2 regions of the Carboxydocella thermautotrophica DSM 16521 genome follow, and region 1 is predicted to be linked to the other one. Evidence: riboswitches for the same ligand, from Rfam matches in the RefSeq annotation. Region 1 holds a riboswitch; the other holds the start of a gene.

The links. A riboswitch is a leader RNA that binds a small molecule or an ion and turns the genes downstream of it on or off. The one in region 1 is predicted to bind glycine.
Region 2: another riboswitch for glycine. It lies ahead of gcvT (glycine cleavage system aminomethyltransferase GcvT); the one in region 1 lies ahead of B5D20_RS02885 (pyridoxal-phosphate-dependent aminotransferase family protein).

What each region holds. Positions count from the first base shown of each region.
Region 1 is NZ_FUXM01000004.1:89,674-93,558, forward strand. Features, by position in the region: gene serA (phosphoglycerate dehydrogenase) at 1-1,137, opposite strand, end outside; gene B5D20_RS02885 (pyridoxal-phosphate-dependent aminotransferase family protein) at 1,184-2,329, opposite strand; T-box leader at 2,401-2,627, opposite strand; glycine riboswitch at 2,730-2,828, opposite strand; gene pdxT (pyridoxal 5'-phosphate synthase glutaminase subunit PdxT) at 3,006-3,575, opposite strand; gene pdxS (pyridoxal 5'-phosphate synthase lyase subunit PdxS) at 3,577-3,885, opposite strand, start outside.
Region 2 is NZ_FUXM01000007.1:68,250-72,134, reverse strand. Features, by position in the region: gene gcvPA (aminomethyl-transferring glycine dehydrogenase subunit GcvPA) at 1-408, opposite strand, end outside; gene gcvH (glycine cleavage system protein GcvH) at 429-806, opposite strand; gene gcvT (glycine cleavage system aminomethyltransferase GcvT) at 813-1,910, opposite strand; glycine riboswitch at 2,087-2,188, opposite strand; gene B5D20_RS04550 (ABC transporter ATP-binding protein) at 2,241-3,302, opposite strand; gene B5D20_RS04545 (ABC transporter permease) at 3,304-3,885, opposite strand, start outside.

The DNA of each region.
Region 1 (3,885 bases):
CACATCACTGTAGGATTCCATAATCCCCTTGATGATGGCGGTAGTCAGGGGAGCGGTATTGATGCAGGCTACATCCCCGGCATAGGTGATTTCGATATTCTCAAACTCGGAAGTGAGCTGGGAGATAAACTTGCCCAGCTTTTCCGCCAGGGCCAGATAAGGTTTAACAACCAGTGCATCTTCTTTGGGAATGGCCGGCATATTCACAGCATTCTGGGCCATGCCGCCCTGCAGGATGGTGACAATCTCCCGGGCCACATCCAGAGCCACATTGACCTGGGCTTCCTCGGTAGATGCCCCCAGATGCGGGGTAACTACCACATTGGGCAGTTCAAACAACGGGCTTTCCGTCGTGGGTTCCACTTCAAAGACATCCAGCGCTGCTCCGGCCACCTTACCTGTCTTCAGAGCCTCATACAGATCCTGTTCATTGATGATGCCACCGCGGGCAACATTGATAATCCGTACCCCCGGCTTCATTTTGGCCAGGGCTTCCCGGTTAATCAGGTTAACCGTTTCCTTGGTTTTGGGCAAATGCACGGTGATAAAGTCCGCTTCCCGATAGACATCCTCCAGGGACACCAGTTCCACCCCGATTTCCCGGGCCCGCTCATGGGTGATATAGGGGTCATAACCGATGACCTTCATGGCAAAGCCCTGGGCCCGTTTGGCCACTGCGGTACCAATCCGCCCCAGCCCAATAACCCCCAGGATTTTATCCCGCAGCTCCACGCCGGTAAATTCCTTGCGCAGCCATTTCCCCTTTTTCAAGGCCTCATTGGCCTGGGGTACATGGCGAGCCAGGGCCAGCATCAGGGCCAGAGTGTGTTCAGCCGCGGCAATGGTATTGCCATCGGGAGCATTGACCACAATAATACCATGCTGAGTAGCAGCCTGAACATCGATATTGTCTACCCCGACACCGGCGCGGCCGATTACCTTCAGGTTTACCCCCGCCGCAATAATGGGGGCAGTGATCTTGGTAGCACTGCGCACCACCACGGCATCATAGGCGGGAATCATCTCCACCAGTTGCTGCTCACTCAGCTTTTCCTCGATAACATCCACAGTAAACCCGGGTTCCCGCAAGATATCTATTCCTTTTTCACTGACACCATCTAAGACCAGTATCCGCATAAAAATCCCCTTTCCCCTTATCTAACTTCATTAACTGCGAAACCTCTTACCCTTCCAGAAATACCTTCTGGGCGGCAGCCACACCGGCACCCAGCTGTACCGGATAGCCCACTTCAACCAGGGCCATTTCCAGCGCCCCAATAGCCAGGATAATATCCAGCTTATCGGCATAACCCATGTGGCCGATACGGAAAATCTTGCCCTTCAGTTTGCCCTGGCCACCGGCAAAAGTCACCCCGTATTTGGTACGCAATACCTTGCGCAGGTCTTCGGTATTGAGCTGGTCATTGCCCTTAACAGCAGTTACAGTATGGGAAGCTACTTCATCAGCAGCCAGCAACTCCAGGCCCAGTGCTCTGATAGCGGCCCGGGTAGCTTTTGTCATAAGGGCATGCCGGGCAAAGACTTCCGGTAAGCCTTCCGCCAGGATCATGTCCAGAGCAGCTTCCAGCCCGTAAAAGAGGGTAACATTGGGAGTCCAGGCGGTATTCCACTCCGCCATATTTTTTCTGGCCTGCTTCAGGCAGAAGTAGAAACGGGGAGCTTTGGCCGTCTCCATAGCCTGCCAGGCCTTTTCACTGACACTGACCAGAGCCAGCCCCGGCGGCAACATCAAGGCCTTCTGGCTACCGGTAACCATGATATCCACCTGCCATTCATCAGTGCGGATATCCATCCCGCCCATGGAGCTGACGGCATCCACCAGCAGGACAGCATCGGTTTTGGCCACCAGGGCTCCCAGACCCCCGATATCATTGGTAACACCGGTGGAAGTCTCATTGTGGGTAGCCAGCACGGCCCGGTACTGATTGGTAGCCAGCTTTTCCTCTACCTGTTTCAAATCAATGGCTTCACCCCAGGGGAACTCCAGAGCATCTACCTCTGCTCCGTATAAACGGGCGATTTTGGCAAAACGCTCGCCGAAGTTACCGGTAACCAGGGCCAGTACCTTGTCCCCAGGGCTGATCACATTGGCCACTGCCGTTTCCAGTCCCCCCGTACCGGACTGGGTGAGAATAAACAGGTCCTTTTCAGTCTGAAAAACCTGTTTGGCCTTTTTAATCAGCCGTTCGTGCAGTTTGGCAAAGTCCCCACTGCGGTGACCGATCATGGGCCGAATCATGGCCTGCTGGACCGCCGGTGGAATAGGTGTCGGCCCAGGAATCATTAGATACTTTTTGTCCTGCAACATTAAAATCAACCCCTCTCCCGGATTTAGATGATTATTATAAATAGAAAAGCTCTCATCCATAAAGCCTCAGCTTTAGGGACGAGAGCTTGTTCCCGCGTTGCCACCCTAATTGGCCAAAAGGCAATAATATCCCCTTGACCCTCTCGATGCGATAACGGCGCCACCGTATCCACTTACCAGGCCACGGCCCTTCGGTGGATCCCCTCCAGGGCGGATTCAGCAGTTCCCAGGACCGGTTCGCACCAACCACCGGCTCTCTTGCCTGTTTCCTGCCTATGTTCCCTTTCAACGGGTTACCCTTATGAGATGATGGTTAGATGGAATTATAAGAAAGGACCAATCTCCTGATTGGTCCTCTGGTCACTGCTGCTAAAAGGGTAAACGAAGCCACAAACGCATCCTGTCGCTCCCTGTCCTTTTGCCTGAGAGATTGACCTGCCGGCTGGCAGGCTTGCTCCTTCGGCGCCCGGTCTTGCCAGGTCTCTCCAGAGGTCTGTCCGGTTACAGTACCTGGCTCAAAAGCCACCTGAGAGTTTGAGCGGCATAATACCGCCTTGCCCCTTCGGCGGTAACGGGTAAACCCCGTTACCTTCTTCTGCAACCTTCATCCAGAAGCTGTATTCATTTTTGTTTACAATTATACGAAGACAAATGTCTTATGTCAAGTGACATTCACTTATTTTTTACACAAATCCACAAAATACTGATGCAAACGATAATCCTCGGTCAGCTCGGGATGGAAAGCCGCCGCCAGCGCCTTGCCCTGTCGGGCCAGGACGATCTTGTCCTGGAAGGTAGCCATTACCTCAACCCCGGAACCAACTCGTTCAATGTAGGGGGCCCGGATGAAAACCGCCCGCAGGGGCTGTGCTCCGATAGCGGGAACCGGCAAATCCACTTCAAAGCTGTCCACCTGTCGACCATAGGCATTGCGCTTGACAGTCATCTCCATCAAGCCCAGCCGCGGCTGTTCACTGCCCATAATCTCGGTTGCCAGCAGAATCAAGCCGGCACAGGTTCCAAAAACCGCCATCCCCTGCTGAAAACGCTCCTTGATTTCGGAGAGCAGGCCAAAATCCACCATCAATTTGCCGATGGTAGTTGATTCACCTCCGGGGATTACCAGCCCCGCCAGCTCTGCCAATTGCTCCTTTTTACGTACTTCAACAACTTCCACACCCAGTTTTTCCAGCACCAGCCGGTGCTCCCGAAAAGCACCCTGCAGAGCCAATACCCCGATTTTCATTTTACCAGCCCCGATCCTGCATTCTCATTTCTGGAGTAATAGTGGAAATATCGATCCCGACCATGGGCTCACCCAGGTCTTTAGAAACTTCCGCCAGCACCTGCGGATCATTGTAGTGGGTTGTGGCAGCTACAATGGCCCGGGCCCGTTTGACCGGATCCCCGGATTTGAAGATACCGGAGCCGACGAAAACACCATCACAGCCCAGCTGCATCATCAAAGCTGCATCAGCAGGAGTAGCGATACCGCCAGCAGCAAAGTTCACCACCGGCAACTTCCCGGTTTTGGCCACTTCCACCACCAGTTCATA
Region 2 (3,885 bases), on a different contig from region 1:
AGCCCCATCATACATAGAAGCATTGGCCACATCCATGCCAGTCAACTGGCAGATCAGGGTCTGGAATTCAAAAATCGCAGTCAGCGTCCCCTGGCTTATTTCCGGCTGATAGGGAGTATAGGCTGTGTAAAACTCGGAACGCAGGAGAATATGATCTACGGCACTGGGAATATGATGGTCATAAACCCCTGCCCCCAGGAAGGATACATATTCCTGCAGGCTGGCGTTTTTGGCAGCCAGTTCCCGCAAATGGGCAGCTACTTCCATCTCGTTCTTAAACCCGGGAATCTGTAATGGCCGCTGCATTTTCACTTCCGCCGGAATGTCAGCAAACAAGTCCTCAATACTGTTCACTCCCATAGCGGCCAGCATTTCCCGCCGCTCAGCCTCGGTATGCGGTATATACATGCGGTTATGCCCCCTCGCTCTTATTCGTTGGCCAGCAATTCTTCGTATTCGTCAGCAGTCAGCAAATCCGCCGGTTCTTCGCTGATTTCCACCTTGACCATCCAGGCAGCATAGGCATCTTCATTGATTTTTTCAGGGGCGTCGATAAGCTCCTGGTTTACTTCTATCACTTTGCCTGTTACAGGAGCATAAATATCTGAAACGGCTTTTACTGATTCCACAGTACCGAAGCTTTCTCCAGCACTGATTTCTGTACCTACCGGCGGCAAATCTACAAAAACTACGTCGCCAAGGGCTTCCTGAGCGTGATCTGTAATGCCGATAGTAGCAATATTGCCTTCGATTTTTACCCATTCATGTTCTTTGGTATACTTTAAGTCTGCCAGTACCTTACTCATACTCAATTACCTCCCTCTTTTATAAAAAGGCAAATTAGTTATTTTTGCCTTTACTTCCTTGTTACGAATTAATACAGCCACTTCCTGGCCAGGTTGAGCTACTTCTATAGCCACCAGAGCCATGGCCAGATTCTTGCCCAGGGTAGGTGCCATGGTTCCAGAGGTTACTACCCCGATTTCCTGTCCCTGGTTGACTACCAGGTAACCCTGCCGGGCAATGCCCCGCTCTACCATTTCCAGACCTACCAGCTTGCGCTTCAGTCCTGCTTCAGCCTGGGCCGTAAGAGCAGGCTTGCCGATGAAATCTTCCGGTTTATCAAGGGCGATGAATCTCTTCAGGCCAGCTTCCAGGGGTGTAATATCTTCGCTCAGTTCATGGCCATATAGAGGCATAGCAGCCTCAAAGCGCAGGGTATCCCGGGCCCCCAAACCGATAGGCTTAATACCCTTATCCTGTCCAGCCGTAAGCAGGGTTTGCCAGAGCTGCCTGGCCTGGTCCGGTGAACAATAAAGTTCCCAGCCATCCTCCCCGGTGTAGCCGGTGCGGGAGATAATACAGGGTATGCCCGCAACCTCACCTCGGGTGAACCAGTAGTAGCGAATAGCATCTAACTGAACGGGAGTAAGGGGCTTAAGGATCGCAGTAGCCTGAGGTCCCTGAATGGCCAGCTGGGCCACAGTATGGGAAATGTTTTCCACCTCCACTCCTGCCGGGGCCAGCTGCTTGATCCATTCATAATCCTTATCAGTATTGCCGGCATTGACTACAAGGAGATATTCCTCCTCATCCTCCTTGTATACCAGCAGGTCATCCACCGTGCCACCGTGTTCATAGCACATGGGAGAATAGAGGATTTGCCCTTTTGCTAACCTGGCCACCTGGTTGGGCAGCAACTTTTCCAGAAAGGCCAGGGCCCCGGGGCCTTTAACGGTAATTTCCCCCATGTGGGAGACATCAAAGAGACCTGCTGCCTGGCGGACGGTCTGGTGTTCATCGATAATGCCACTGTACTGAACCGGCATTTCCCAGCCCCCAAAATCCACCATCTTCGCTCCGGCGGCTATATGCAACTCATAAAGGGGAGTGCGTTTCAATTCTGCCAACAGGAACACCTCCTTAACATTAGTATGTGCCAATGGGGACAAATAAAAAGGACAGAGACAAGCCTTTTTGGCTTTTCTCTGTCCTGGTTACCTGAGAGATTACCCGCAATAGTTACGGGCTTCCCCTTGGGTGTTTCGGGCAACCTGGCAGTCTACCCGAAAGCTCTCCAGAGTGGGGTCTGAAGTCAGTTCTTTTGCCTGAGAGTTTTGATCTGCGGCCGCCAACCGCCCATCTTGCTCCTTCGGCGCCCTTTAAGGGTCTCTCCCGACCTCTTCCTCCCCCGTATATTCAGTTTCAAGGCAGGTCTCCATTTATAATATATTCGCCAACTAACCCGGAAGTCCTTCTTGATCTGACAAAAAATTTAGGCTATTCCGGGTTTCAATATAATGTAACTGTTTTTTATTGATTACTGCCCAGGCCTGTTCCCCTAATTGCAGCCGCAGCTGGTTATCTGCCCAGCCCCAAACTTCCAGTCCTTCACAAAGGAGACAATAGTAAACCCCATCCCAGTGTTCTTCCACATATTTTACCTTCCCAGGCCAAAGCCAGCTCTCACCGGCTACAGCCGGTTTGGCGCCGAGGATTCGCACGCACCGGGCCGGAATAGCCCCCAGACCGGGCGGCAGTTCCTTTAAACCCGGCAGACTCCCTCCGGTAGGCCAGAGATTTTCCACCCCAAAAAAACGAGCTATCGCCTCACTAGCCGGCCGTTCGGCCAGTTCCCGTACCGTTCCCACCTGAGCCATTTGCCCCTGCAACAGTACCAGCCCCCGGTCAGCCAGTAACGGCAATTCCCGAAAGTCATGGGTAATGAACAGGGTGGTGATGCCCGTTTCTTTCAATAACAGACGCAATTCCCGCAGGAGACGGCTACGGGTAGGTGCATCCACAGCGGCAAAAGGTTCATCCAGCAAGAGCACCTGGGGCTTAAGAACCAGGGCACGGGCCAGGGCTACCCGCTGAGCTTCCCCTCCACTTAAATCTTGAACTCGGCGCCGGGCCAGCTCCGTCAAGCCCAGCCGTTCCAGCCAGGGCCCGGCCAGCTGTTCCCGCTCCCGGGCAGATAGGCCACGAAATTTCAGCCCCAGGGTGACATTATCCAGTACGGTTCCACTGACCAGCAATGCCTCCTGAAAAACCAGGGTTACCGCCTGGCGCCATTGATAAGGGTCCCGGCCCGGGCCCCAGACCATTTCCCCGGCGCGAATGCTGCCCTGGCTGGGACAGAGGATCCCGGCCACTGTCAGCAGCAATGTACTTTTGCCTGCCCCATTGGGACCCAGCACCGCCATGATTTCCCCGGCTCCAAGCTCTAAGCGCGGCACGGCAAGTACCAGCTTACCCCCGCGCTTTACCTGTAGATTTTCCAGTAACAGCGGCCAGCCCATTTCAACCTCTCCTTTGCTGCAACAGGGTGAGCAGATAGGTTACTCCATAACTTAAAAATAGCAGAACAAAACTCAAAGCCATGGCCAGGCCAAAATTGCCTTTACTTACTTCCATTACTGTTGCTGTGGTTAAAACCCGGGTTTCCCCCTGGATATTGCCCCCTACCATCATGGAAGCACCTACTTCCGAAACCACTGCCCCAAATCCTGCCATCACTGCTGCCAGCAGGGAATAACGGGCCTCCTTTAACAGGATCCCGATAATATGTAAAGGACTCGCCCCTAAAGATTGCAGCTGCCAGACCAATTTGGGGTTAATCTGTTGAATGGCGGCCATAGTCAACCCCACAATGATAGGAGCAGCAATCAAAGTCTGAGCGATAATCATGGCGGCAGGGGTATAGAGAAGATGAAAGAAACCCAGGGGCCCATTACGCCAGAGCAAAATGGTCACCAGCAGACCAGCTACCACCGGCGGCATACCCATACCGCTGTTAACCAGAGTCACCAGCAAGCGCCGCCCCCGAAAATCCCCTAAAGCCAGGTACACACCCAGGGGAATCCCTATGACAAGACTTAAGAT